4 regions of the Chromobacterium violaceum ATCC 12472 genome follow, and region 4 is predicted to be linked to each of the others. Evidence: predicted binding sites of a transcription regulator. Region 4 holds the regulator's gene; each other region holds the start of a gene.
The links. The regulator sigma-54, encoded in region 4, starts transcription at its own class of promoters, with help from an activator protein. The targets are predictions, from matches to a motif close to CTGGCACGCTTCATGCTT.
Positions count from the first base shown of each region.

Region 1: a site for sigma-54 is predicted at 4,635-4,652, ahead of glnK (P-II family nitrogen regulator). Genes of this name have one in related genera too.
Region 2: a site for sigma-54 is predicted at 2,850-2,867, ahead of glnA (type I glutamate--ammonia ligase). Genes of this name have one in related genera too.
Region 3: a site for sigma-54 is predicted at 4,088-4,105, ahead of CV_RS20870 (pilin). Genes of this name have one in related genera too.

Region 1 covers NC_005085.1:4,326,881-4,334,095, reverse strand. Annotated here, with positions in the region: gene CV_RS19860 (cytochrome b) at 1-820, shown strand, start outside; gene CV_RS19855 (cytochrome c1) at 838-1,602, shown strand; gene CV_RS19850 (glutathione S-transferase N-terminal domain-containing protein) at 1,754-2,356, shown strand; gene CV_RS19845 (ClpXP protease specificity-enhancing factor) at 2,366-2,794, shown strand; gene CV_RS19840 (ammonium transporter) at 2,910-4,220, opposite strand; gene glnK (P-II family nitrogen regulator) at 4,248-4,586, opposite strand; gene CV_RS19830 (accessory factor UbiK family protein) at 4,894-5,181, shown strand; gene CV_RS19825 (YifB family Mg chelatase-like AAA ATPase) at 5,187-6,689, shown strand; gene CV_RS19820 (SPOR domain-containing protein) at 6,755-7,215, shown strand, end outside.
Region 2 covers NC_005085.1:3,894,008-3,901,222, forward strand. Annotated here, with positions in the region: gene mgtE (magnesium transporter) at 1-304, opposite strand, end outside; gene mtgA (monofunctional biosynthetic peptidoglycan transglycosylase) at 527-1,213, opposite strand; gene aroE (shikimate dehydrogenase) at 1,216-2,037, opposite strand; gene CV_RS17765 (rhodanese-like domain-containing protein) at 2,209-2,661, opposite strand; gene glnA (type I glutamate--ammonia ligase) at 2,934-4,352, shown strand; gene CV_RS17775 (DUF4124 domain-containing protein) at 4,484-4,951, shown strand; gene glnL (nitrogen regulation protein NR(II)) at 5,075-6,133, shown strand; gene ntrC (nitrogen regulation protein NR(I)) at 6,161-7,215, shown strand, end outside.
Region 3 covers NC_005085.1:4,540,125-4,547,339, reverse strand. Annotated here, with positions in the region: gene proB (glutamate 5-kinase) at 1-939, opposite strand, end outside; gene CV_RS20880 (hypothetical protein) at 1,015-2,517, opposite strand; gene CV_RS20875 (adenosylmethionine--8-amino-7-oxononanoate transaminase) at 2,600-3,946, opposite strand; gene CV_RS20870 (pilin) at 4,221-4,688, shown strand; gene CV_RS20865 (PglL family O-oligosaccharyltransferase) at 4,819-6,660, shown strand; gene CV_RS20860 (PglL family O-oligosaccharyltransferase) at 6,753-7,215, shown strand, end outside.
Region 4 covers NC_005085.1:3,627,115-3,634,329, reverse strand. Annotated here, with positions in the region: gene CV_RS16455 (flavin prenyltransferase UbiX) at 1-15, opposite strand, end outside; gene rapZ (RNase adapter RapZ) at 68-910, opposite strand; gene hprK (HPr(Ser) kinase/phosphatase) at 891-1,847, opposite strand; gene ptsN (PTS IIA-like nitrogen regulatory protein PtsN) at 1,840-2,301, opposite strand; gene hpf (ribosome hibernation-promoting factor, HPF/YfiA family) at 2,424-2,756, opposite strand; gene CV_RS16430 (RNA polymerase factor sigma-54) at 2,824-4,224, opposite strand; gene lptB (LPS export ABC transporter ATP-binding protein) at 4,228-4,956, opposite strand; gene lptA (lipopolysaccharide transport periplasmic protein LptA) at 4,953-5,513, opposite strand; gene lptC (LPS export ABC transporter periplasmic protein LptC) at 5,503-6,072, opposite strand; gene CV_RS16410 (KdsC family phosphatase) at 6,069-6,593, opposite strand; gene CV_RS16405 (KpsF/GutQ family sugar-phosphate isomerase) at 6,640-7,215, opposite strand, start outside.

The DNA.
Region 1 (7,215 bases), 700 kb from region 4:
CCTGTCGGTGTGGATCCGCGGCGACTACGTGGTGTCCGACGCCACGCTGAACCGCTTCTTCGCGCTGCACGTGATCGCGGTGCCGCTGGTGCTGCTGGCGCTGGTGGTGGCCCACCTGATGGCGCTGCACGAGGTGGGCTCCAACAACCCGGACGGCGTGGAGATCAAGAAGCAGCCCAAGGACCCGAATACCGGCCTGTACCTGGACGGCATCTACTCCCACCCGTACTACACCATCAAGGACATCCTCGGCGTGGTGGTGTTCATGATCGTGTTCTCGGTGATCGTGTTCTTCCTGCCGGAAATGGGCGGCTACTTCCTGGAACATCCGAACTTCGACCAGGCAGACCCGTTGAAGACGCCGCCGCACATCGCCCCGGTGTGGTACTTCACCCCGTTCTACGCGATTCTGCGCGCGGTGCCGTCGTTCGCCGGCACCCAGGTGTGGGGCGTGCTGGCGATGGGGGCGGCCGTGGTGCTGATCGCTTTCCTGCCGTGGCTGGACCGCTCGCCGATCAAGTCCATCCGCTACCGCGGTCCCAAGTTCAAGATCGCGCTGGTGCTGTTCATCGCCGCGTTCATCGGCCTGGGCATCCTGGGCGCGATGCCGCCGACCGAAGTGCGCACGCTGATCTCGCAGATCTTCTCGGTGATCTACTTCGCCTTCTTCCTGGGCATGCCGTTCTATACCAAGAACGACGTGGGCAGCGTCCCGGTGCCGGAGCGCGTGACCGACACCAACGCCAAGCGCCAGATCCAGTTCGTGGCCATGGTGGCGCTGACCGTGTTCCTGGCCGCGCTGTTCGCCATGAACGTGTAAGCAAGGGGATAAGGAAAATGAACAACAAGATCCGTCACCTGATCGCCGCCGCGGCGCTGGCGCTGCCCTTCGCGATGCCGGTCTTCGCCAACGAGGGCGGTCCCGCGCTCGACAAGGCGAACATCGACATCCAGGACACCGAGAGCCTGCAGCGCGGCGCGCAGATCTTCGCCAACTACTGCCTCTCCTGCCACTCGGCCAGCATGATGCGCTACAACCGGCTGGAGGACATCGGCCTGAGCGAGGAGCAGATCAAGGCCGACCTGATGCCGGAAGGCGCCAAGATCGGCGACCCGATGAACATCGCGATGAACAAGCAGGATGCCAAGGCCTGGTTCGGCGCCACGCCGCCCGACCTGTCGCTGATCGCCCGTTCCCGCGGCGCCGATTACCTGTACAGCTATCTGCGCGGCTTCTACCGCGATCCGTCGCGTCCGACCGGCTGGAACAACCTGGTGTTCGACAAGGTGGGCATGCCGCACATCTTCTGGGAATGGCAGGGCGAGCAGGAGCTGAAGACGGTGAAGAACGCCGAGGGCCACGAGGAGCACAAGCTCGAACTGGTCAAGGCCGGCACGCTGACCAAGCTGGAAAACGGCAAGGCCAACACCGCCGAGTTCGACCGCCGCATGCGCGACCTGACCAACTTCCTGGTCTACATCGGCGAACCCGCCGCGGTGAAGCGCCAGCAGATCGGCTACGTGGTGGTGATGTTCCTCGGCCTGCTGCTGTTCCCGCTGGTCTACCTGTTGAAGAAGGAATACTGGCGCGACGTGCATTGACGCGCGGGCACTCCTGAGAAAAGGCGGAAGAAATTCCGCCTTTTTCTTTAATAATCATGATGTTGTGCTGAAAAACTGGAAGGGGACGGTTGAGAGTGCTACAATGCGCTGCTGCATCCATTCATTAAGCTAGTCAAGGATTTTCTCCGCCATGATGACCCTCTACTCCGGAATCACCTGCCCGTTCAGCCAGCGCTGCCGTATCGTGCTCTTCGAAAAGGGAATGGATTTCGAAATCATCGATGTGGATATCCATAACAAGCCGGAAGACCTGGCTGTGATGAACCCGTACAACGAAGTGCCGGTTCTGGTGGAGCGCGACCTGATCCTGCACGAGTCCAACATCATCAACGAATACATCGACGAGCGTTTCCCGCACCCGCAGCTGATGCCGGCCGATCCGGTGATGCGCGCCCGCGCCCGCCTGTTCCTGTACCGTTTCGAGAACGAGCTGTTCATCCACGTGAAGACGCTGGAAGCCGGCGCCACCGGCAAGGAAGCGACCAAGGCGCGCGAAGCCATCCGCGACGGCCTGACCACCATCGCCCCGATCTTCTCCAAGCAGAAATTCATGCTGGGCGACGATTTCTCGATGATCGACGTGGCCATCGCGCCGCTGATGTGGCGCCTGGAGCATTACAACATCGATCTGGGCAAGAGCGCCGCGCCCATCCTGAAGTACGCCGAGCGCATCTTCCAGCGCCAGTCCTTCATCGATTCGCTGACGCCGTCCGAAAAGGCGATGCGCAAGTAAGGAGACGCGATGAGCTCCAGCACCAAGCCGTACATGCTGCGCGCGCTGCACCAATGGTGCGGCGACAATGGCTACACCCCGTACATCGTGGTGTGGGTGAACAGCCGCACCGACGTGCCGCTCGAGTACGTGAAGAACAACGAGATCGTGCTCAACATCGCCGAGACCGCGACCAAGAATCTGCGCATCGACAATGAGTGGGTTTCGTTTTCCGCCCGCTTCGGCGGCGTGTCGCGCGACATCTGGGTGCCGATCGGCAACGTGATGTCCATCTTCGCGCGGGAAACCGGCGAGGGCATGGGGTTCGAGGTGGAGCCGATGAGCGAGGAGGCCGCCGCGCTGCGTCCGGTGGACGCCGAGCAGGCGCCCGAATCCGGCGGCGACGACCCGACCCCGGGCCGTCCCAGCGGCCGTCCCAGCCTGCGCATCGTCAAGTAAGCTTGTCTCACCATCCCAACCGGCCGCTGGCCGGTTTTTTCATGCGCCAGGCGCAAAAAAAACGGGGCCGAAGCCCCGCCAAGTCCCTTACACAACAATCTTTCGATCCGGCGGCTTATTCCACCCGCTCGCCGTGCAGCACCAGATCCAGGCCTTCGCGTTCCTCGTCCTCCGCGACGCGCAGGCCGAGCACGATGTCCACCAGCTTCAGCAGGATGAAGGTGACCACGCCGCAGTAGACGATGGTCACGCCCACGCCCAGCGCCTGGGTGGCCAGGCTGCCGTCGGCGCCGCCGATGTCCTTGACCGCGAACACGCCGGTCAGCAGCGCGCCCAGGATGCCGCCCACGCCGTGCACGCCGAAAGCGTCCAGCGAGTCGTCGTAGCCCATCATGTGTTTCAGGCCGGTGGCGCCCCAGAAGCAGATCACGCCGGCGGCCAGGCCGATGGCCAGCGCGCCCTTGACGTCGACGAAGCCGGCGGCCGGGGTGATGGCCACCAGGCCGGCCACCGCGCCGGAGGCGATGCCCAGTACCGAAGGCTTTTTCTTGGCGATCCATTCGGCGAACATCCAGGCCAGCGCGGCCATCGCGGTGGCGACCTGGGTGGTGACCATCGCCATGCCGGCGCGGCCGTCGGCGGCGCCCGCCGAGCCGGCGTTGAAGCCGAACCAGCCCACCCACAGCATCGACGCGCCCACCAGGGTCAGCACCAGGTTGTGGGGCGGCATCGCCTCGCGGCCGAAGCCGACGCGCTTGCCCAGCACCAGCGCGGTCACCAGGCCGGCCACGCCGGCATTGATGTGCACCACGGTGCCGCCGGCGAAGTCCAGCACGCCCTTGTCGCCCATCCAGCCGCCCGGCGCCCATACCCAGTGGGCGACCGGCACATAGACCAGCAGAGACCACAGCGCCATGAAGACCAGCATCGCAGAGAACTTCATCCGCTCGGCGAAGGCGCCGGTGATCAGCGCCGGGGTGATGATGGCGAAGGTCATCTGGAAGGTCATGAACACCGATTCCGGGATGGTGCCGGCCAGCGGATGCACCGCCAGCTTGCCGGCGTCCTTCATGTACACCATGCCGTCCAGCAGCACGCGGGACAGGTCGCCGATATAGGGGGTGCCGACGGTGAAGGCCAGGCTGTAGCCGACGACGGCCCACAGCACGGTCACCAGCGCGGTGATGGCGAAGCTCTGCATCAGCGTGGCCAGCACGTTCTTCTTGCGGACCATGCCGCCATAGAACAGCGCCAGGCCGGGAATGGTCATGAACAGCACCAGGGCGGTGGAGGTCAGCATCCAGGCGGTGTCGCCGGAGTTGATCACCTTGGCGGCGGCCACCGCCGGGCCGGCCGGCGCATCGGCCAGCGCGGGCAGGGAGAGGGCGGCGAGCCCGGAAGCCATTGCAGCGAGTATCTTTTTCATTATGGTTTCCCCAGTTTCACAAAGCGCTCAGACCGCGTCGGCGCCGGTCTCGCCGGTGCGGATGCGGATCACCTGCTCCAGGTCGTAGACAAATATCTTGCCGTCGCCGATCTTGCCGGTGCGGGCGGATTTCTCAATCGCCTCCACCACCTGGTCCAGCAGCGCGTCGTCGATGGCGATCTCCAGCTTCACCTTGGGCAGGAAGTCGACGACGTACTCGGCGCCGCGATACAGCTCGGTATGGCCTTTCTGGCGGCCGAAGCCCTTGACCTCGGAGACGGTGATGCCCTGTACGCCGATGGCGGACAGCGCTTCGCGGACTTCGTCAAGCTTGAACGGCTTGATCACTGCGGTAACGAGTTTCATGGCGGCTCCTTCTCGGACGATTGACAGATGGTTCTGCTGCGGATGGTTATGCAGGAATCGTGCCAGCCCGCGCGGGGCGTTCTTGGAATTGTGGTGCACTGCAAAAAAGGGCGCGCTGTCCGTTTTGGCACTTTCCTTGTGCATGGGGCCTGTTTATGCTGCACGGTTTTGGTGCATTGCTGCGCCGCGTCATGCTTTCGCGCCGATCTGCCGGCCTTCCCTGTCCGCGCAGGCAGGAAAAGCGGGAGGGCGGGGGCGCTTTTTGCTACACTCGGCTGGGTATCCAAGACACGCAGGAGCCGCGACCATGTTGAGCCAGAAACTGTTTGAAGAAATCAGCGCCAAGATCAGCGAGACCATCGCAGCCAGCCCGGCCAAGGACATCGAAAAGAACGTCCGCGCGATGATGGCCTCCACCTTTTCCAAGATGGATCTGGTGACGCGCGAGGAGTTCGACGTGCAGCAGGCGGTGCTGGCGCGCACCCGGGAAAAGCTGGCGGCGCTGGAGTCGCGCCTGGCCAGGCTTGAGTCCCAGGCGTTTCCGGACGAGGCCGCGGCCAAGGTGGAGGAACAGTCCGAACTCGGCCATTCCTGAGCGCCATGACGCTGGCGGTGGTGGCGAGCAGGGCGTTGTCCGGGCTTGACGCCCCGGAGGTGGCCGTCGAGGTCCACCTGGCCAACGGCCTGCCCGCGTTCAACATCGTCGGCCTGCCCGACACCGAGGTGAAGGAAAGCCGGGACCGCGTCCGCGCCGCCATTCTCACCTCGGGCTTCGAATTTCCCGCCCGCAAGATCACCGTCAATCTCGCTCCGGCCGACCTGCCCAAGGACTCCGGCCGCTTCGACCTCCCCATCGCCATTGGCATCCTGCTGGCTTCGGGCCAGGTGAAGAACGACGACATCGCCCGTTTCGAATTCGCCGGCGAGCTGGCGCTCAGCGGCGCGGTGCGCCCGGTGCGCGGCGCCTTGGCGATGGCCTGCCAGTGCCACGCCGCCGGTCGCGCTTTCGTGCTGCCTGCCGACAGCGCCGGCGAGGCGGCGGTGGTCGGCGGCGCCGCCGTCTACGCGGTGGAGTCCTTGCCGCAGGCGTGCGCCTTTCTGAACGGTTTGCAGCCGCTGGAACCGTTCGCCGGCGCCATCGGCGGCGAGTGGCCGAACTATCCCGATCTGGCCGATGTCAAAGGCCAGTCCATCGCCCGCGGGGCTTTGGAAATCGCCGCGGCAGGCGGACACAGCTTGTTGCTGATGGGGCCGCCGGGCACCGGCAAGTCCATGCTGGCGGCCAGGCTGCCCGGCCTGCTGCCGCCGTTGTCCGAAACAGAGGCGCTGGAGAGCGCGGCGGTGCAGTCGCTGGGTTCGCAAGGCTTCCAGCCCGGCCGCTGGCGGGTGCGCCCGTTCAGGTCGCCCCATCACACCGCTTCCGCGGTGGCGCTGGTCGGCGGCGGCAGTGAGCCGAGGCCGGGCGAGATCAGCCTGGCGCATCACGGCGTGCTGTTTCTCGACGAATTGCCGGAGTTCGACCGCAAGGTGCTGGAAGTGCTGCGCGAGCCGCTCGAGAGCGGGATGATCCATATTTCGCGGGCGGCGAGGCAGGCCAGCTTCCCGGCGCGTTTCCAGCTGGTGGCGGCGATGAATCCCTGCCCCTGCGGCTACCACGGCCATCCGTCCGGGCGCTGTCAGTGCACTCCCGAGCAGGTGGCGAGATATCGAGGTAAAATCTCCGGCCCTTTGCTGGACCGCATCGATTTGCAGGTGGAAGTGCCGGCGCTGACCGCGGACGAGCTGCAGCGGTCCGCTGCGGGGGAGGCCAGCGAGTCGGTGCGCCATCGGGTGCTGACGGCGCGCGATCGCCAGTTGGCGCGGCAGGGCGGGCTGAATGCGGCATTGCAGGGCGCGGAGCTGGAGCGGCATTGCCTCGGCGACGAGCAGGCGCTGGCGGTGCTGGCCAAGGCATTGCAACAACTTGGCTTGTCGGCGCGCGCGTATCATCGGATACTGCGGGTTTCGCGCACCATCGCCGATTTGCAGGGCGCGGAAACGATAAACCGCAACCATGTATTGCAGGCGATCCAGCTCAGGCGCGTCATGCAGAGCGGCGCTTGATAGAATTGATCAATCCAACCCGGACGGCGTCTCTGCCGTCCGTATAGACATAGCGGTAGTGGTGAATGGCTAATCGAGACCTGAAAAACTCCCCCCGGCCGTCGCGTGGGCGCGGCAACTCCTCCTCGTCGCGCGGCGGCGGCGGCATGATGGCGGGCATCATCATTGGCCTGATCGTCGGCGTGGCGGTGGCGGTGGGGTTGGCGATGTATCTGAACCGCTCGCCCGCCACCTTCCAGCCCAAAAACGAGCGCAAGGCCGAAACGCCGCAGCCGCCGACCGAGCTGCTGGCGCCGGGCACCCGGATTTCCGATGCCGCCTCGGCCACCGCGCCCGCGGCTCAGCCGCCGGCCGCCCAGCCGTCTCAGCCCCAGGCGACCCTGGACTCCACCGAGACCGTGCCGCTGCCGCCTCCGGCCGCGTCCCACGAAGCCAAACCCAAGCCGGCTCCGCAAGCCCCTGCAAAGAGCGGCAAGGATGAGCAGCGCTTCGATTTTTACAAGATCCTGCCAGGCCAGGTGGACGC
Region 2 (7,215 bases), 270 kb from region 4:
CGTCGGAGACTTCCAGCAGCACCGAACCGTCCCGCGAGGGATCGGTCAGGTCCCAGGCCAGCAGCCGGTCTTCCAGCGGCAGCGCCTCCAGCACGTGGGCGATGTCGGCCGGGTGCAGCTGGGACAGCTTGTGTCCCAGTTCCTGCAGATTGTGTTGCAGCGCCAGGGGATCGGCGGCCGTTTCGACCGCGTCCGGACGCGTGGCAAGATGTTCAAGCTGGCGCTGGCGCTCGATCAGGCGCTGCACCAGGCCCAGGCTTTCCTGCAGACGATCGGCGGATTGTTGCTTGTAGGCAACCGTCATGCACGTCTCCTTCCGCCCACTGGGCGCGCGAAGGGGGCCGACGGTGTGAGGCGGGTTTTTATAGAGTGATACGGGATTGGATTAAGGGATAACTGGGTAAGTCCATTGCGTTGGCCGCGACGTGCCCGCGGCGCGCGAAAAGAAAGTCGCGATTGTAACATACCGTCACAAGCGGCTTCCAGCCGCCGCCACGGGCGTGGCGGCAGGCGGGAAGGAACGGGATCAGGGCAGCTCGACGTAAGCCATCCGGCGCTGGATGATGCGGGTCTTGCGCGCCAGGCCCGGCGCGTTGCGATGTTCGTCGTAATAGCGCGGGTTGGGCACCATGGCGGCCAGCTTGGCGGCCTGGGACGACGACAGGCGCGAGGCGCCGGTGCGGAAGTAGTAACGCGAGGCGGCCTCGGCGCCGAACACGCCGTTGCCCCACTCGATCACGTTCAGGTAGATCTCGTAGATGCGGCGCTTGTCCAGCACCGTCTCCAGCATCACCGTGATCAGCGCCTCTTCCAGCTTGCGCCACGGCGTCTTGCCGCTGGACAGGAACAGGTTCTTGGCCAGCTGCTGGCTGATGGTGGAGCCGCCGGCGACGATCTTGCCCTTCTTCAGGTTTTTCTCGAACGCCGCCTCGATGCCGTCCCAGTCGAAGCCCTCGTGGTCGACGAAACGGGCGTCCTCCGACGCGATCAGCGCCCGTTTCAGATTGGGCGAGATCTTGTCGTACGGCACCCACTTGTGGCGCAGCTCGGCCTCGGGGTCGTCCTGCTGCAGCCTGGCCAGCTGCTCGTTCATGAAGGAACTGGCGCCGGGATTGTGGTCGCGCCAGTAAATGATATGGCCGAGCACCCACAGGTTATACAGCAGAAAGGCGGCCACCAGGGCCGCCAGGATCTTGAACAGGATGCGCGACATGCTCAGGCCAGCACTTCCCTCAGCATATTGGTCACCTTGCGCGTTTCCGGCTGCGCGCCGCGCCAGATGGAGAACGATTCCGCCGCCTGCTCCACCAGCATGCCCAGCCCGTCGGCCAGCATGCCGGCGTTTTCGCCTTGGGCGCGCTGCAGGAACGGCGTCAGGCCGGTGCTGTACACCATGTCGTAGGCCAGCGTGCGCGGCGTGAACACGCCGTGCGGCAGCGGCGGCATCTCGTTGTTCAGGCTGGTGGAGGTGGCGTTGATGACGATGTCGAAGCTGCGGCCTTCCAGCGCGGCGTAGCCGACGGCCTCCACTTTGCCGTAGCGGGCGAAATGATGGGCCAGCGCCTCGGCCTTGATCACGGTGCGGTTGGCGATGGTCAGGCTGGCCGGCTTCTGCTCCAGGATGGGCTCCAGCACGCCGCGCACCGCGCCGCCGGCACCCAGGATCAGCACGCGTCGTCCAACGATCGGGTAGTCGAGGTTTTCCACGATGTCGCGCACCAGGCCGACGCCGTCGGTGTTGTCGCCGTATACCTTGCCGTCGCGGAAAGTCAGCGTGTTGACCGCCTCGGCCGCGCGCGCGCGCTCGGTCAGCTCGGACGCGTAGCGGAAAGCGTCGCCCTTGAACGGCAGCGTGATGTTCAAGCCCTTGCCGCCGCTGGCGACGAACTCGCCCACCACGTCGTTGAAGCGGCCGATGTCGGCGAACAGGCGCTCGTAGCTGATGTCCTGCCCGGTGGCGCGGGCGAACTCCTCGTGTATGAACGGAGACTGGCTGTGGGAGATCGGGTTGCCGATTACGGCGTAACGGTCGGTCATGTCCGGCTTTCCAAAATGCGATATGTTTTCTGCGGCCAGGAAGCGCCGAGGCGGCCTCCCGCGCCCGCGCGGCGGACAGAAGAAGACCGTTCAGCGAACCCGGACCGTGGGTTCACCCCACACTTTGCCGCTTAACGCCGCAAACTTCAACCGCCTCGGGCCAGCGAACAATCAGCCCTGCACCCAAGGCAGGCCGCGCCAGCGCCAGCCGCCGACGGAGTTGCGGTGGCCTTCGCCGTCGCGGTCGCCCTCGAAGCCTTCCAGCACGTTGTACACCTCGCTGTAGCCGTTTTCGGCCGCCAGCCGCGCCACCTGGTCGGAACGGGCGCCGGAGCGGCAGATCACCAGCAGCACGGCCTCGGGGTCGACCTGATGGGTCAGCTGGGCCAGGAAATTCGGATTCGGCTCCATGCCTGGATAACTGCGCCATTCGATGTTCACCGCGCCCGGCACGGTGCCGACGAACTGCCACTCGGCGTGGCTGCGCACATCGAGCAGCACCGCCTTGGGCAGACCCTGCATCAATTCGTACGCTTCGTCGGGCAGCACCGCCCCACTGTAGGGCAGGCTCATTTGCTCCGCGCGCTGATGCGCGTCCTGCAGAATCCGGCTCATTTTGCTCATGCTGTTTTCCTCCTGCAACACTGCGGGCTTATGTTGGAGATTATCGACCCGCGCGGCATGGCTGGCAAATGGCACCATATCGGTGCATCACTCAAGCCATGGCACCAGAATGGTTCAAGCACAGCCATTCCAGCCAGCTGGATAAGCCCAGGCGGCTATGACACAATGCAGCAGCAGCGCTTCAGAGGCTGGCACGCTTCCTGCTTAACGGGACGTACCAAAATTTTCACGCACTTGCCCTTGGGTGCACGTTGCCTTTCAGGAGATAAAACATGGCAGTAGCCGACGTAGTCAAACTGATCCAAGAAAACGACGTCAAATTTGTCGATCTGCGCTTTACCGATACCCGCGGCAAAGAACAGCACGTCTCCATCCCTGCGCACGTGCTGCTGGAAGACGCCGATGCCTGGTTCGAGCGCGGCCACGCCTTCGACGGCTCCTCCATCGCCGGCTGGAAAGGCATCCAGGCCTCCGACATGCTGCTGATCGCCGATCCGGCCACCGCCCGCATCGACCCGTTCTTTGACGAGCCGACCGTGTTCATGCACTGCGACGTGATCGATCCGGCCGACGGCAAGGGCTACGACCGCGACCCGCGCTCCATCGCCAAGCGCGCCGAAGCCTACCTGAAGGCTTCCGGCCACGGCGACACCGCCTACTTCGGTCCGGAACCGGAATTCTTCATCTTCGACGGCGTGACCTGGGGCACCGACATGTCCGGCTGCTTCGTCAAGATCAAGGCCGAGGAAGCCGCCTGGGCGTCCGCCGAGGAATTCGAAGGCGGCAACATGGGCCACCGCCCGGGCATCAAGGGCGGCTACTTCCCGGTTCCGCCGGTGGACTCTTCGCAGGACATCCGCTCCGCGATGGTGCTGCTGCTGGAAGAGCTGGGCGTGCCGGTCGAAGTGCACCACCACGAAGTGGCCACCGCCGGCCAGAACGAAATCGGCACCAAGTTCAGCACGCTGACCCAGCGCGCCGACTGGACCCAGATCCTGAAGTACGTGGTGCACAACGTCGCCCACAGCTACGGCAAGACCGCCACCTTCATGCCCAAGCCCATCGTCGGCGACAACGGCTCCGGCATGCACGTGCACCAGTCGATCTGGAAGGACGGCAAGAACCTGTTCGCCGGCGAAGGCTACGCCGGCCTGTCCGACACCGCGCTGTACTACATCGGCGGCATCATCAAGCACGCCAAGGCGCTGAACGCCATCACCAACCCGGGCACCAACTCCTACAAGCGCCTGGTGCCGCATTACGAAGCGCCGGTGAAGCTGGCTTACTCCGCCAAGAACCGCTCCGCCTCGATCCGCATTCCGCACGTGGCCAGCCCGAAGGCCCGCCGCATCGAGGCCCGCTTCCCGGATCCGCTGGCCAACCCGTACCTGTGCTTCTCCGCGCTGCTGATGGCCGGCCTGGACGGCATCCAGAACAAGATCCACCCGGGCGACGCCGCCGACAAGAATCTGTACGACCTGCCGCCGGAAGAAGACAAGCTGATCCCGACCGTCTGCGCCTCGCTGGATGAAGCTCTGGCCGCGCTGGACAAGGACCGCGAATTCCTGACCCGCGGCGGCGTGTTCTCCAACGAGTGGATCGACGCCTACATCGAGCTGAAGATGCAGGAAGTCAACCTGACCCGCATGACCACCCACCCGGTGGAATTCGCGATGTACTACTCGCTGTAAGCGGCAAGCGCGTCGATCACAACGGCAGCCCAGGCTGCCGTTTTTCATGCCCTGCCGGCATGCTGGCATGAATGACGCGGCGGCGCGATTTGCTTATCATGCAAGGGCGATTCCCACCCTGTACCCGGACGATGAAGACACTCGCACTCTGCCTGCTACTGGCCTGCGGGGCCGCCCAGGCGGCCACCATCTACAAGTACGTCGACCCGCAAGGCAACGTCACCTACACCAATGTGCCGCTGCGCGGCGCGCAGCCCATCAAGCTGAACCCGCTGTCGTCCTATCCCGGCCAGCGGGCGAAGAGCGGCGGCGCCTCCGCCGGCAAGCCGGCCGCGTCCGGCGGCTATCCCAGCGTCGATGCCGACACCCAGAAACAGCGCGACAGCGGCCGCAAGAAGATACTGGAGCAGGAGCTGGCCAACGAGGCCAAGGCGCTGGACGCCGCCAAGAAGGCGCTGGACGAAGGCAAGGCGGTGCGGCTGGGCGACGAAGCCCGCAACTACCAGAAATACCTGGACCGGGTGCAGAAACTGCAGAACGAGGTCACCGACCGCGAGAAGAACGTCCAGGCGCTGAAGAAGGAATTGGGCCTGCCATAGCAAGCTGCACCAAAATGGTGCAAACTTGAAGCTGAACGCGCGCGCCTCCCCGCGGAATCCAGCCGGCGGGCTGGCGCGCTTATTGCTGCTCTCCGCGCGACACCCATAGATCAAGCCTACCCCATGACGATACCCAGCTTTGCCGGACTGGAGCTCCTGGACACCCCGGTGCTGATCTGCGATGCCGGAGCCGCGCTGCGCTTCGTCAATCCCGCCTGCGAGAACCTGCTGGCCCTGGGCAGCCGGGAACTGCTGCGCCATGCGCTGCCCGAGCTGTTCCAGCCCTGCCCGGCGCTGAATCAGGCGCTCGCCACCGCGCTCGCCCAGGGCGCCAGCTACATCGAGCACGATCTGGAGCTGAAGCCGCTGCACAACGACTCGGCGCTGCACGTGATGCTGTCGATCACGCCGATAGACGTCGAAGGCTGCCAGGCACTGATCGAACTCAGGCCGCTGGACCAGCAGCTGAAGATCGCCAACGAGGAGCGCTCGCTGCTGCAGCACCAGGCCAACCGCGAGCTGATCCGCAACCTGGCCCACGAGATCAAAAACCCGCTGGGCGGCATACGCGGCGCGGCGCAGCTGTTGGAGCACGAGCTGGCAGACCGGCCCGAGCTCAAGGAGTACACCGAGGTGATCACCGAGGAGGCGCTGCGGCTGCAAACGCTGGTAGACCGGCTGCTGGCGCCGCACCGCAGCCACAACCGCGGGCCGATCAACATCCACGAAGTGCTGGAGCGGGTGCGCAGCATCGCGCTGGCCCAGCATCCGCAGGGCCTGACCGTCGTCCGCGACTACGACACCAGCCTGCCGCTGCTCTCCGCCGACAAGGAACAGCTGATCCAGGTGGTGCTGAACATCGTCAACAACGCGGTGCAAGCCTTGCGCGGCCAGGGGCGCATCACGCTGCGCACCCGGGTGGCGCGGCAGATCACGCTGGCGCGCAAGCGCCATCAGCTGGCACTGAAATTGCAGATCATCGACGACGGTCCCGGCATACCCGACGACATCCGCGACCACATCTTCTATCCGCTGGTCACCGGCCGCGCCGAAGGCACCGGCCTGGGGCTGACGCTGGCCCAGGCCTTCGTCCACCAGCACGGCGGCAGCATAGAGTTCGATTCGCGGCCGGGCCAGACCTGCTTCACCGTGCTGCTGCCCTTCGGCGGCGAAGCGGGATAACGACAAGAGAACACGAGGAGAAACGCCATGGCCAAGCCGGTCTGGATCATAGACGACGACAAGGCGATACGCTGGGTGCTGGAAAAGGCGCTGACCCGCGCCGGCATCGGCTTCGACAGCTTCGCCAGCGCCGACGACGCGCTCAACGCGCTATACGACGACAAGCCGCAAGCCATCATCTCCGACATCCGCATGCCGGGCACCGACGGCCTGAAGTTCCTGTCCAAGGTGAAGACCGAGCATCCGCAGCTGCCGGTCATCATCATGACCGCCCACTCCGACCTGGACTCCGCGGTGTCGGCCTTCCAGGGCGGCGCCTTCGAATACCTGCCCAAGCCGTTCGACATCGACCAGGCGGTGCTGCTGATCGAGCGCGCGCTGGCCGAAAGCGAGGCGCAAGGCGGCGGCGCCGACAGCCCGGAAGCGATGCCGGTGCTGCTGGGCCAGGCGCCGGCGATGCAGGACGTATTCCGCGCCATCGGCCGGCTGGCCCAATCCAACGTCACCGTGCTGATCACCGGAGAATCCGGCACCGGCAAGGAACGGGTGGCCGAGGCGCTGCACCGCCACTCGGTGCGCGCCGGCAAGCCCTTCATCGCGCTCAACACCGCGGCGATACCGAAGGACCTGCTGGAATCCGAACTGTTCGGCCACGAAAAAGGCGCGTTTACCGGCGCGCTGGCCACGCGGCGCGGCCGCTTCGAGGAAGCCGAAGGCGGCACGCTGTTCCTGGACGAGATCGGCGACATGCCGACCGAGCTGCAAACCCGGCTGCTCAGAGTGCTGTCCGACGGCCATTTCTACCGCGTCGGCGGCCACACGCCGATCAAGGCCAATGTCCGGGTGATCGCCGCCACCCACCAGAACCTGGAGCAACGGGTGCGCGACGGGCTGTTCCGCGAAGACCTGTACCACCGCCTCAACGTGATCCGCCTGCGGCTGCCGCCGCTGAGGGAGCGGCGCGAGGACATCCCGCTCTTGGCCCGCCACTTCCTGGCCAAGAGCGCCTCCCAGCTGGGCGTCGAACCCAAGCGCCTGTCCGAGGCGGCGATGGCGCTGATCCAGCGCAGCGCTTTCACCGG
Region 3 (7,215 bases), 910 kb from region 4:
CAGGAAATCGCCTTCCACCGCGCTGACGCCCACCGGCAGCAGGCTGGTGCCGCGCTCGCGTATCGCCAGCGCGGCGCCGTCGTCCAGCAGCAGGCGGCCGGCCAGCTTCAGGTGGTCGGCCAGCCACTGCTTGCGGGCGGCCATGCGGTTGGTGGCGGCGACCAGCTGGGTGCCGATGGCTTCGCCGTCGGCCAGCCGAGACAGCACATGGGGTTCGCGGCCGCTGGCGATCACGGTGGCGGCGCCGCTGCGGGCGGCGCGCTTGGCGGCCAGGATCTTGGTGATCATGCCGCCGGTGCCGACGCTGGAACCGGCGCCGCCGGCCATGTCCTCCAGGCGCTCGTCGCCGGCTTCGGCCTGGTGGATGAACTCGGCGTCGGGATGCTTGCGCGGGTCGGCGCTGTAGAGTCCGCGCTGGTCGGTCAGGATCACCAGGGCGTCGGCTTCGATCAGGTTGGTCACCAGCGCGCCCAGCGTGTCGTTGTCGCCGAAGCGGATTTCGCTGGTGGCCACGGTGTCATTCTCGTTGATGATGGGCACCACGTTCAGATTCAGCAGGCTGGTCAGCGTGGAGCGGGCGTTCAGGTAGCGGGTGCGGTCGGCCAGGTCTTCGTGGGTCAGCAGGATCTGCGCGGTGCGCAGGCCGAAGGAGCGGAACGCGCTCTCGTAGGCCTGGCACAGGCCCATCTGGCCGACGGCGGCTGCGGCCTGCAGCTCATGCACGCCCTTCGGGCGCACCGTCCAGCCCAGGCGCTGGCAGCCTTCGGCGATGGCGCCGCTGGAGACCAGCACCACCTGCTTGCCGCGGCGTTTCAGTTCGGCAACTTCCTCCGCCCAGCGCGCCAGCGCGTTCAGGTCCAGCCCCCTGCCGTCGTTGGTTACCAGGCTGGAGCCTACCTTGACCACGATGCGGTCTGAAGCGTGAATCACCGAGTGCATCAACGGACCTCTCTATGAAAGCGAATAATTATAGAGAGGGCAGTGTAACTGAAAAAGCCCGGCGCTTGCGCCAGGTCAAAATTGCTCGCTGGGGCGGTATTCCATCAGCTGGAAATGGGGGGATTGCTGATGCAGCTTGGAAACGCGGACCAGTTGCTCGCCGTTTTCGTCCCTCAGCCTGAACTCGCGCAACTGGCTGAAGGGACGGCCGGGCAACAGCAGCAGCGCCGGCCGGCTCCCGTTGGCGGGCAGCCGCAAGCCCCGTTGGAAACTGTCGCCGCTGTGGGTGATGCTGGGCATGGCCCTCACCGGCTGCGGCAGCGGGCCCAGCGTCTCGACGCCGCATTCCACTTCCTTGCCGGAGGGCTGCATCAATACCCAGCGCACTGCGCACAGACACGACTCGCCCGGCTGGTCGGGCCGGTCCAGCAACAGCACCTCGCCGGCGCGCAAGGGCTGCTCGCGAGGCAGGCCGCGCAGCAGGTAGCCAGATTCGCTCTGGTTGACGACAGTCAGCAGGCAGGAGGCGGGCGGCGGGCGCAGGTGGGCGCTGTTCTCGTCGGGGTCGGCGCCGGCGGGCTGCCAGCTGCCGCCGTTGGCGCGGTGCCAGATGGCGGCCACGCCGGCGGTGATCTCCACCACCGTCTCGACCGATTCCCGGGCATGCTTGCGTCGGCGCGGGCGCTGCCATGCCTCGGCCAGATGGCTCAGCAGCTGGACTTCGTCGTTCAGCGCCGGAGAGGCGGCGCCCGCCGCGGTCTTGCGCAGTTGTTCCAGGCTGCGTTTCATCGCGGCCAGCGCGCCGTCCAGTTCGAGCAGGTAAGCGCCTGGCTGGGACGGCGATGGCCTGGCCGGCAGATAGCGCGGCGGGGCATCCTCGCCCAGGTCCAGCACATAGCCCTGGCGGGCCTCCGTCAGGTCCGCCAGCGGCAACAGCGTCACCTGTCGCGCCAGGTCGTAGGCCAGTTGCCTGACCAATTGCAGGTCGGCGGGGGACAGCCGGTTGGTGGCGGTCAGACCGAGCAGAAGCAGCTGGCGGTAGATGACGGCCAGCGTGTCGTCGCCGGCCAGCGACTTGTCCTGCCAGCCGCGCTGCAGCGCCAGCGCGTACAGCTGGTGGCAGTCCAGCCAGAAGCCGGCTGGCAGCGGACAGTAGCTTTGCTGGCTGATGTTCAGGTATTGCCGCGCCGCCATCATCGTGTACAGCAGCAGCTCCTGCTTGGGCTGTTCGCGCTCCAGCAGCGAATGGCGGGAGAATTTTTCGTGCAGGGTTTGCTTGAAGGCCAGGAACAGGTTGGCGAACAGCTTGACGCTGATGGCCGCCAGCAGCCGCGTTTTGGGCGAGGCGACCGCGTCGCCGTGCTGGGCTTCGTTCTCCAGCAGCGGATAATAACGGTCCAGCGCCTTCAGATAGAGCTTGAGCAGCTTGTAGCGCTGCCCGGGATCCATCGGTACGCGGCCCAGCTGGTACAAGCCCTGGCCGAGCAGCTTGCCGCATTCGGCCAAGTCGGTGTAGGGCAGACGCTCCAGCCAGGCGGCGACGCTGGCCGGCTGGGTATCGACGAGTTGCGGGTCCATATCCTTCTTCGGCAAAACGAGTGGTGGCATCCGGACAGGGCTCCGAGACGGGCGCTAAGGAAGGGAATGGAACGCCGCCGGCTCAGGGCAGCGCGGTCGGATCGCCGCCGACGCTCTCTCCGGCCAGCACCTCGTCCAGCGCGTCGACGCTGGCCGATGCCAGCCAGTCCATCTCTTCGGATTTCAGTGTGTACGGCGGCATGAAATAGACCGACTTTCCTATCGGCCGCAACAGGCATCCGCGATTCAGCATGGCCGAAAAATAGGCCAATGCAAAGTCGGAACGCGCCGTATCGACGTCGAAGGCCCAGATCATGCCGCGCTGGCGGAAATGGCGGATCTCGGGCCGCTCGGCCAGCGGGCGCATTTGCCGGGTGAATCCCTCGGCCTTGACGCGGTTGGCCTCCAGCACGTCTTCGTCGTCGAAGATGTCCAGCACCGCCAGCGCCGCCGCGCAGGCGAGCGCGTTGCCGGTATAGCTGTGCGAATGCAGGAAGCCGCGCGCCACGTCGTCGTGGTAGAAGGCCTGGTAGATTTCGTCGCGGGTCAGCACGCAGGACAGCGGCAGGAAGCCGCCGGTGATGCCTTTGGACAGACAGAGGAAATCCGGTGTGATGCCGGCCTGCTGATAGGCGAAGAAACTGCCGGTGCGGCCGAAGCCGACGGCGATTTCGTCCGCGATCAGATGGACCTGGTATTGGTCGCACAGCCGGCGCAGCTCGGTCAGGTAGATCGGGTCGTGCATCGCCATGCCGGCGGCGCCCTGGACCAGCGGCTCGACGATCACCGCTGCGATCTCGCCGCCATGCTTGGCCAGCAGGTTTTCCAGCGAGCGGGCGGCGCGCAGCGCGACGTCGGCGGCGCGCTCGCCTGGTACGGCTTGCCGGGCGTCAGGCGATGGCGCGCGCAGGCCCGGCTTCAGCAGCTCGGCGTAGGTGGACGAGAACAGCGGCACATCGGTGACCGCCAGCGCGCCGACGGTCTCGCCGTGGTAGCTGTTTTCCAGGCTGACGAAGCGGGTCTTTTGCGGCCGGCCTACGTTCTTCCAGTAATGGAAGCTCATCTTCAGCGCGATTTCGGTGGCGCTGGCGCCGTCGGAGCCGTAGAAGGCGTGGCCTAGGCCGGACAGCGCCGCGAGGCGCTCGGACAGCTCCACCACCGGGCGGTGGGTGAAGCCGGCCAGCATCACATGCTCCAAGCTGTCCAGTTGCTTGCGCACTGCCTGCTTGATGCGCGGATGGCCGTGGCCGAACAGGTTCACCCACCAGGAGCTGACGCCGTCCAGGTAGCGCTTGCCGTCGAAGTCGGTCAGCCAGACGCCGTCCGCCGAGGCGATCGGCACGATGGGCAGCCTCTCATGGCGCTTCATCTGGGTGCAGGGATGCCAGACGGCGGCGAAACTGCGTTCCAGCCAGGCTTGGTTGCTCATGAGGCGGCTCCTGTGTCGCGGGTGGGAAAGCGATGCTAGCACAGTCCGAACGGGCAGTCCGGGTGACGAAAAACGGCAGTTTCTGACCTATGCTGACAAGACTGCGCGCGGATTGGCGTCGATGGCCGGCCTCCCGCCGGGCTGGCATGCTTCGTGCTGGATGGGCCGGCACAACACGACGGGAAGACCCCGCGATCTTTAGAAGATGAGACGGAGAGGCGTGGGAACGCGCCGCGCTCCACCTTGGCTAAGCTTGGCTCACTGGGAGTTCAACATGAAGAAACAGCGTAAACAGCAGGGCTTCACCCTGATCGAACTGATGATCGTGGTCGCCATCGTCGGCATCCTGGCCGCCATCGCCATTCCGGCCTATCAGGACTACACCAAGCGCGCGCGGGTGTCGGAAGGGTTGGCGCTGGCCGACGCGGCCAAGACGGCGGTGACCGAATACTACGCGACCAACAACGCGTGGGCCTCCGGCACCGCGCCTTTTAACACGACTTACGGATTGGCGGCGTCCATTACGGGTAACTCGGTGAGCAGCATCAACGTTCTGGCGAACGGGGTGGTCCAGATCGCTTACAATTCGACAGTATCGAATGGTGCGTTGGTCGATCTGGTGCCGACCGTCAGCGCGGGCTCGGTGCAGTGGTACTGCACCTATACCGGCTCCGGCACAACGGCCATCGCATCTGCTAGCCAACTGAGCGCCAACTGGGTGCCATCCACTTGCCGTCAGTAAGTCAACGGGCTGGTGTGTGAACAGGGGGCATCTCGGTGCCTCCTTTATTTTTGATGCGAAAGGTATGATAGGCCGAGACCAGTATAATCATGTCGGAACAACTTGTGTCTACAGAGGGGAAAGGGAGCCTATGGTCAGGCACTGGGCGGCGGAGGGCGGTTTGCTCCTCTTCTTCACGGCTTGCTTCATCCTGCCGTTTCTCAATTTCGTGCGCTACATGCCGTTACAGGACTGGTGGAGCGATGCACCGGTGGTGCTCGCGATCGGGCTGGCGGCGCTCTTCACCCTGAAAAGGGGAGGCGAAGGATTCGCGCTGCCGGCGGCTTCGCTGGTGCTGCTGCTACTGACCATGCTGCTGGCGGCGAGCAACGGTTTGTTACTGGACAATGCGAAGGGCAGCAGCCAGGCGGTCGGCAGCTTGTTGGCGATGCTGTTGCTGTCCTTGTGGCTGGACAATCGGATAGACCTTCCCTTGCAGCGGATTTGCTTGCTGCTGGCTGGCGCGGTTCTGCTGGGCAACGGCCTTCAGATCGTGCTGGGGCTGATCCAGGCCTTGGATCTCGCGCGCTGGTGCCGTGGGTGGGTGTTGTTCGATTATAACGAGCCGACTACGGTCATGGGCAACCTGGCCCAACGCAATCAGTATGCGCAGTACCTGAGTTGGGGATTACCAGCCGCCTGCTACCTCCATGCGCAAGATCGCCTGAGAACCGGCTTGTGCGTCGCGCTGGTCGCTATGCTGGCGGTGATGATCACCTGGTCCGGCGCTCGGCTGCCGTTGGCCTATGGACTGGGCATCTGTCTGGTGTCCTGGTTCTGGCTCCGGCGCGCCGGAGCGGACTCCGTTCTGCGGCGCATGGCCACCGCGCTGGCCTTGTCTGTGCTGCTGCTGGCCCTGGTGCAGCTGTTCAATCGCGAACTGGTCTGGCTGCTCAACTGGATAGGCCTTCCGGTGCATACTTTCAGCGGCTCGGAACGGATTCTCGACGCCGGATTCGGCGCGAGGCGGCGCATCGAATGGACTAAGGCCTGGCAAGTGTTCGTAGAGCACCCGTGGCTGGGCGTTGGTCTTGGGCGCTATGCGGCGCAGTCGGTCTGGCTGGAGGTGTTCGCCGGTTTGCCCAAGGCGCCCGAGAACTGGCTGTTTACCCAGTGTCACAACCTTGTCTTTCAACTGCTGGCGGAGACTGGAGGACTAGGCGCGGCGATCGCGGTCGGCGGGTTGCTGGCGTGCCTGCTGCCCTTTTTTGGCAAGGGAAGGCAAAGCGCGGAAAACCTGTTGCTGCTGCTACTGGCGATGATGATGCTGACGCACAGCATGTTCGAATTTCCCTTGTGGTACCTGCCCTTCCTGGCGATGCTGACGACGGTTTGCACGCTGGGGCCCGCACCGCGGTGGCGGCTGCGCACACCTATCGGCCTGTTGCGATGGTCCTGTATCGCCGGTGGTATGCTGATGGTGGCGCATGTGGTCAGCGGTGCCATGATTTTCCAGCGCTTCGTGCAATACAGCGCGCCCAGCCGGTCGGCAGAGGAAAACGTGCGTCGCGTCGATTACATCGGCAAGGTGGGCGTGGATCCCCTATGGGCGAAATCGGCCGACCTAGTGCTTGGCAATTATCTGATGCCGGACCGCAAGCATCTCGACCTCACACTGCCCTTTTATGAAAAACTGGCCCGGGACCAGCCTTACGTGGCCGTGCTGCTGAGGCTGAGCCTGTGCCGGGCGCTGGCGGGGCGGGAGCAAGGGGCTCGCGATGCTCTCGCTCAGGCCATCGCCAATTATCCCGACGAGGCGCCGAAGTTAGTGTTTACGTTACAAGCCTGGCAGGAGCCGGAAATCAGTCCCTTGAAGGCGATGGCGCTGCGCGCGGCACAGGCTTACCAGGAGCACGGGGCAAACACCGACGCGGGCAGGATGGCCGCGGTGATGACGGTGGCCGCACCAGTCACGCGCAGTACGCTGTTCTGAGCTTTGTAACGCGCCGACACACTTGATGGGTTTTGCCGGGGCGGCGCATGCGGTATGCTGCCCGCTTCCTGCTTTCCGACGTCTGATCTGCCATGACTTTTCAGAAGATTTCCGAGCGCCTGGCTTTGCTGGCCCTGTGCCTGATCGCCATCGTGCCTTTCGCTTCCCGCGTCCACTTCGTGCCGCTGCCGCAGTGGTTCGGCGAGATCAACGTGATCTGGCTGCTGTTGGCCGCCGGCGCCTTCCTGCTGCCCGGAGGGCGGCTGTTCGACGCCATGCCGCGCGCCGGCTGGCTGTGCCTGGCGCTGGCGGGCGCCTGGGCGCTGCAGCCGCAATTCGTCCACCTGCTGTTCCCGGGCATGAGCTACGTCACCGCGCTGGCCTGGCTGGCGACGGCGCTGCTGGCCTCGGTCACGCTGTCGTTGCGCGGCGCCTTCGGCGACCGCGAGTTCGCCGTGTGGCTGGCGCGTGCGGTCATCGTCGGCGGCCTGGCGCAGTCGCTGATCGGCACCGCCCAGCTGACCGGCCTGGCGCCGGCGCTGGGGCTGTTCTACG
Region 4 (7,215 bases):
GGTCTTGCGGGTCATTTCATCCTTCTTGAGCCAAGCGGGGAGGGAAGCGCGGCGTCTTCCCGGCCATTCAGTGTTCGCGGTACAGCTGGCGGTGGCGGACCAGCACCTGGCGGTCGGAGAAGGCGCGCGCCAGGTTTTCGATGATGTAGACTGAGCGGTGCTGGCCGCCGGTGCAGCCGACGGCCACCGTCAGGTAGCTGCGGTTTTCCTTGCCGTAGCAGGGCAGCCACTTGGCGATCATCGCCTGGATGTCGGCTATCATTTCGGCCACGGCCTTGTTGCCGGAGAAGAAGTCGATGATGGGCTCGTCGCGGCCGGTGAACGGGCGCAGCTGCGGGTCGTAGTAGGGATTGGGCAGGCAGCGGGCGTCGAACACGAAGTCGGCGTCCTGGGGAACGCCGTGCTTGAAGCCGAACGATTCGAAGATCAGCGTCAGCCGGTTGCCGTCCGCGTCCACCAGTTCGCGCACCCAGCTTCTGAGCGCGTTGGCCGACAATTCGCTGGTGTCGATGCGGGTGCCGAGCTCCAGCACATCGGCGAGCATCTCTTGTTCCAGCAGTATGCTTTCCTCCACCGTGATGCCCGAGCCGGACAGCGGATGGCGCCGGCGGGTCTCTGAGAAGCGCTTGACCAGCGTTTCCGGCTTGGCTTCCAGGAACAGCAGGCGCACGTCGATGCCCTGGGTTTTCAGTCCTTCCACCACCTGCGGCAGCGCGCCCAGCGACGGGCCGGAACGGGTGTCGACGCTGATGGCGATATCCTGGTAGCCGAAGTCGTCGTACATCGCCATCGCCTCGGGCAGCATGGTGGCCGGCAGATTGTCCACGCAATAGAAGCCGGAGTCCTCCAGCGCGCGCAGCGCCACCGACTTGCCGGAGCCGGACAGGCCGCTAATCAATATCAGGCGCATTTTCCTGGTCTCTCAAGAAGTTGGTATGGCGTTCGATGAACTCGCGGGTGCTGTCTATGCCGCGCAGCTGCAGGATGTAATTGCGCACCGCGGCTTCCACCAGCACCGCCAGGTTGCGGCCTGCGGCCACCGGCAGCACCACCTTGCGCACGGTGACGCCGATGATGTCCTGGGTTTCGGACTGGATGTTGAGCCGGTCCAGCGCCTGCATCGCCTGGTCGTTGGCCTTGACCAAGTGGATGATCAGCTTCAGCACTTTCTTGGGACGGACCGCGGTCTCGCCGAAGATGGTGCGGATGTTGAGGATGCCGAGGCCGCGCACTTCCAGAAAGTCGCGCAGCAGCGGCGGGCAACGGCCCTCCAGCGTGTCCGGGCCGATGCGGTACAGCTCCACCGCGTCGTCGGCCACCATGCCGTGGCCGCGGGAAATCAGCTCCAGCGCCAGTTCGCTCTTGCCCATCGCCGAGTCGCCCATGATCAGCACGCCGATCTCGAACACGTCGAGGAACACGCCGTGCAGCACCGTGGACACCGCCAGCGCCCGCGCCAGGTAAATCCGCAGCACGTCCATCAGGTACGGGCTTTCCAGCGTGCTGCACATCAAGGGCACGTTGTGGCTGTGGCAGTAGTCGCGCAGCAGCCGGGGCACGGGCTGGCCGTTGGCCACCATCACCACCGACATGCTCTTGTGGAACAGCTGGTCCAGCGCGGTCTTGGCCGCCGACTGCTCCAGCTTGTTCAGGTAGTCCACCTCGGCGAGGCCCAGCACCTGCACCCGGTTGGGGTGGATGAAGTTCAGGTGGCCGACCAGGGCCAGCGTAGGACGCTGGTCGTCGTTGCCAATCACATTGTCGGAGCCGCCGGTGCCGGCGACCCAGGTGAGATTCAGTTTCTGCTGGTTTTCCTGATACAGCCGGCGCACGGTGATGCTAGGCATGGGGGGTCCATTCGCAAAGCAGCTGGTACAGGTCGTCGCGCGCGTCCACGCCCAGCATCTGCTCGCGCATCTGGCGGCTGGAGAACATCTGCGCCAGCTCCGACAGCACCTGCAGATGCAGGTCGGTGGCGTGCTCGGGCACCAGCAGCACGAACAGGCATTGCACCGGCTTGCCGTCCGGGGCGTCGAAGGGGATGGGCGCCTTCAGGCGGATGAACACGCCGGTGGCTTCCTTCAGGCCGCGCGCGCGGCCATGGGGGATGGCCACGCCCTGGCCGAGTCCGGTGGAGCCCAGTTTTTCACGGCTGAACAGGCTGTCGAAAATCTCGCTGCGGGCGATGCCGCGGGTGTTTTCCACCAGCAGGCCCACCTGCTCGAACACCCGTTTCTTGCTGGCGACGTCCAGGTCCAGCAGGATATGGTCCGGGGTCAGGATCTTGCCGATGAGATTCATGTTGGATTATGCATGCGGCTTTTGGGGAAACTGTGGATTCTACGTTGCCTTGATAGTACTGAAAACCGGCAAGCGCAAAGAAAAACGGGAACCGCCAGGCTCCCGTTCTCTTCAGTCAGGCCTTACAGCGAAGCCTGGGTCTGCGAGGCCTCGCCCGAGCCCAGCGCGCGGTGCTCGGTCAGCTTTTCCTTGTATTTCAGGACCTGGCGGTCCAGCTTGTCCATCAGGATATCGATGGCGGCGTAGAGATCGGCCTCGGAAGCCTCGATGTGGATGTCCTTGCCGGACAGGTGCACATTGACTTCGGCCTTCTGGACCAGCTTGTCCACCGACAGGGTGACGGAGATGTCGATCACATGGTCGACATGGCGGGTAATGCGCTCCAGCTTGTTCTCGATGTATTCGCGCAGCGACGGGGTGACTTCCAGGTGCAGGCCAGTTACTTTGAGGTTCATACCCTAGCTCCTTCTGGTGTTGACCGCCCGGTCGGGTTGTCGGGCGGCATTGTATTCTTGAGGCGCCCTACAGCGCCTTGCGCAGATTCACCGCCGGAATCTGCATGGCTTCACGATACTTGGCTACGGTGCGTCTGGCAACCTGAATTCCCTGTTTGGCCAGCGCGTCGGCGATGGCGCTGTCGGACAGCGGCTTGGCGCGGTCCTCGGCGTCTATCATGCCGCGGATATGGGCCTTGATCGCGGTGGCGGAGCACTCGCCGCCGCTTTCAGTTTCCAGCGAACTGCCGAAGAAATACTTGAGCTCGAACAAACCCCGCGAACAGAGCAGGTATTTCTGGCTGGTGGATCGGGAAACGGTGGATTCGTGCAGGCCCAGCTCTTCCGCGATGTCCCGCAGAATCAGCGGGCGCATCGCCACTTCGCCGTGCTCAAAGAACAACTGTTGACGCTCGACAATAGCTTCCGCCACTTTGAGTATGGTGTCAAATCGCTGCTGGATGTTCTTGACCAGCCAGCGCGCCTCCTGCAGACGGCCCGACATTTCGCCGCCGGCGCGGTGGTCGGCCAGCATCCGTTCGTACAGCCGGTTGACCCGCAGGCGGGGCATCGCGGCGCGGTTGAGCTCGGCGGTCCAGCGGCCGCGCAGCTTGCGTACGCTGATGTCGGGGATCACGTAGTGGACGTCGCCGTGGCCGAAGCCGGTGGCGGGATGGGGGTTGAGCCTGGCGATCAGCGCCTGCGCGTCGCGCAGCGCGGCGTCGTCGCAGCGCAGCAGCTTTTTCAGCCTGGCGTAGTCGCGTCCGCCCAGCAATGCCAGATGCTCGCGGACGATGGCCAGCGCCAGCGCGTGCCCGGGCTCGTCTCCCGGCAGGCGCCGCAGCTGCAGCGTCAGCGATTCGGCCAGCGAGCGGGCGCCGACGCCGGCCGGGTCGAACTGCTGCAGCAGCGCGAGGCCCACCGCCAGCTCGTCGCTGTCCAGCTCCAGTTCCAGCGGCAGGTTGCCGGCCAGTTCGTCCAGTCCCAGCGGCAGGTAGCCGTCGTCGTCCAGCTCCTCGATCAGCAGGCTGACCACCGCGCGGTCGCGGTCGGTGAGGGCGAGCTCGCCCAGCTGGGTCAGCAGGTGCTCGCGCAGGCTGATGGGGCAGGGCACGTTGAGCATGGGGTCGAAGTCGTCGTCGTCCCCCTTGCGTGCGCCCGCGCCCCAGTCCAGCAGCTCGCCGGCGCCGTCGTCGCGGCTATCGGCTTCCTGCGCTTCGACCGGGCTGTCCTGCTGTTCGGGGCCGTCGCCCGGGGCCTCGCCGTCGCGGGGCTCGTCGCCGCGCTCCAGCAGCGGATTGTCGAGCAGGAAGCGTTCCACTTCCGCCTGCAGATCCAGCGTGGACAGCTGCAGCAGCTTGATCGACTGCTGCAGCTGCGGCGTCAGCGTCAGTTGCTGGGATACCTTGAGCTGAAGGGCCTGTTTCATCGCTTACAGGTGGAAGTGCTCGCCGAGGTAGACCTCGCGCACTTTCTCGTTGTTGACCAGTTCTTCCGGCTGGCCGGAGGCCAGCACCGAGCCGTCGCTGATGATGTAGGCGCGGTCGCAGATGCGCAGCGTTTCGCGCACGTTGTGGTCGGTGATCAGCACGCCGATGCCGCGCTCCTTCAGGAAGGAGATGATCTTCTGGATGTCGATCACCGCGATCGGGTCCACGCCGGCGAACGGTTCGTCCAGCAGGATGAAGCGGGGGCGGGTGGCCAGCACGCGGGCGATCTCCACCCGGCGCCGCTCGCCGCCGGACAGCGACAGCGCGTTGCTGTCGCGCAGGTGGCCGATGTTCAGGTCGTCCAGCAGCAGGTCCAGCTCTTTTTCCAGCTCCTTGCCCTTGAGGCCGGCGATCTCCAGGATGGCGGCGATGTTTTCCTCCACCGTCATGCGGCGGAAGATGGACGCTTCCTGGGGCAGGTAGCCCAGGCCCAGCTGGGCGCGCTGGTGGATCGGGTAGCGGGTGATGGACGCGTCGTCCAGCCGGATGTCGCCGTCGTCGGCGCCGATCAGGCCGACAATCATGTAGAAGCTGGTGGTCTTGCCGGCGCCGTTGGGGCCGAGCAGGCCGACCACTTCGCCGCTGTCTATGCTCAGCGACACGTCCTTGACCACGGTGCGCTTCTTGAAGCGCTTTTTCAGCTTGGAGACAGTGAGGGTGCTGTGCTTCATGGCTTGGCGGCTCCGGCGGCGGGCTTGGCGGCCGCCGGCTGCGACGCGGAGGTCTTGGGCTGCAGGATCACCGTGGTGCGTCCGCCGCCCTTGCCGGCGCTGGCGCCGCCGCCCATCACCTGGTAGACCTCGCTCTGGGTGTCGTAGGTGATCACGTTGCCGATCACGAGGTCGCCGTTGCGCTTGACGCGGGCGTTGCCGGTCAGCACCGCGAAGTGCTTGGCGCTGTCGTAGTCGAGCTTGCTGGATTGGCCTTCGATCCAGCCGCTGTTGTTGTCCAGCTTCTGGCGGAAGGTGACGATGCGGCCGGTGGCCTGCAGCGTCTGGTTGCCCTGCTGGTCCTGCGTGGCGACTACCTTGTCGGCGTTCAGGCGCAGCGTGCCCTGCACCACCACCACGTTGCCGGTGCAGGTGGAGATGCCCTTGGTCTGCTCCATGGTGCAGCCGTTGTCGCTGGTGATTTCGATGGGCTTGGTTTTATCCGCCTGTTCGGCGTGGGCCAGCGCGGCGGCGGACAGCAGCAGGCCGGCCAGCAGGATGCGGGAGTTATTTGACATAGACGATCTTGGTTTTGGAGTACAGATTGAGCAGGCCCAGCGACTCCTGGTAGCTGAAGCCGATGGAGTTGGCCACCGAATTGCCCTGATAGATCACCGATGGCGCCTTGGAGCTGGCGAAGCGCTTGCCGGTGTCGACGAACATCGCGCTGCTGACCAGCCGGGTTTCCGGTTGCTTGCTGTCTGCGGGTTTGATCAAAACGACTTTCTTGTCGAAGTAGGCCTGCTGGCTTTTGTTGTTGTAGCGTCCGGTCTCGCCGGTCACGTGGTATTGCAGCGCGCCCTGCTGGTACTGGTACAGGTCGGGGTTCTCGAAATAGGCGTCGGGCTTGCCTGGGTATTGCCACATCCGGGTGGCGATCAGCTTGTCCATCAGCATGCCCTGCTTGTCGTAGCGGGTTGCCACCAGGTTTTCCGCCACGTATTCGGGCTTGTCCGGGTCCAGCTCGCGGCGGTGGCTGTCCCAGCGCGAGATCTGGTCCAGCCATACCGTCAGCAGCGCGGTCAGGCCGATCAGCAGCACCGGGAACAGGCGGTGTGAGCGCAGCAGCTTGATCATGCCAGATACCGTGCGAGCACGCCTTCGAAACTGCCCTGGGCCTGCATGATCAGCTCGGCGAGCTCGCGCACCGCGCCGTGGCCGCCGGGGTTGCCGGTCACGTAATGGCAATGCTGGCGCACCTGCGGCGGAGCCTCGGGCACGGCCACGGCCAGGCCGACCCGGGTCAGGATGGGAAGGTCGATCAGGTCGTCGCCGATGAAGGCGCACTCGTCGGCGGACAGGCCGGTCTTGTCCAGCAGATCGGCCAGCGCGACTTGCTTGTCGTGGACGCCGCCGTAGTAATGGTCGATGTTCAGCGCGCGGGCGCGATGCTCGACGCAGCGGTCGGCGCGGCCGGAGATGATGGCCAGCTGCACGCCTGCGCCCTGCAGCAGGCGCAGGCCGAGGCCGTCCTGCACGTAGAAGGACTTGCTCTCCTCGCCCTGGGCGTTGTAGTAGATGCGGCCGTCGGTGAGAACGCCGTCCACATCCATGATCAGCAGTTTCACCTTGCGGGCCTGCTCGGAAATCATACGCATTGCTTGATCCTTGCCGCCGCCGGTCGATGCGACCGGCCGGCTGGTGTTAAAACACGCCGGCGTGCAGCAGGTCGTGCATGTGGAGCACGCCGGCCAGCTTGCCCTGGGCGTCGACGACCACCAGGCTGGTGATCTGGTGCTGTTTCATCAGGAAGCCGGCCTCGGCCGCCAGCTTGTCCGGTTGTATCGTGCGCGGCTTGCGGCCCATTACCTCGTCCACTTTCAAGCGGTAGACGTCCACGCCCTTTTCCAGCGTGCGGCGCAAGTCGCCGTCGGTGTAGATGCCGTGCAGCGTGCCGTCGGCATCGCCGACGGTGACCATGCCCAGACGTTTCTGGGACATTTCCAGCAGCGCGTCCTTCAGCGGCGTGCCCGGCGCCACGCGGGGCAGGGCGTCGCCGCCGTGCATGAGGTCCTTCACGTGCACCAGCAGGCGCCGGCCCAGGCTGCCGCCCGGGTGGGACAGCGCGAAATCGCTCTGCCCGAAGCCGCGCGCCTCCATCAGCGTCACCGCCAGCGCGTCGCCCAGCGCGATCTGCGCGGTGGTGCTGGTGGTCGGCGCCAGGTTCAGCGGGCAGGCCTCGCGCTCGACATGCGTGTGCAGCAGGACGTCGGCGGCCTG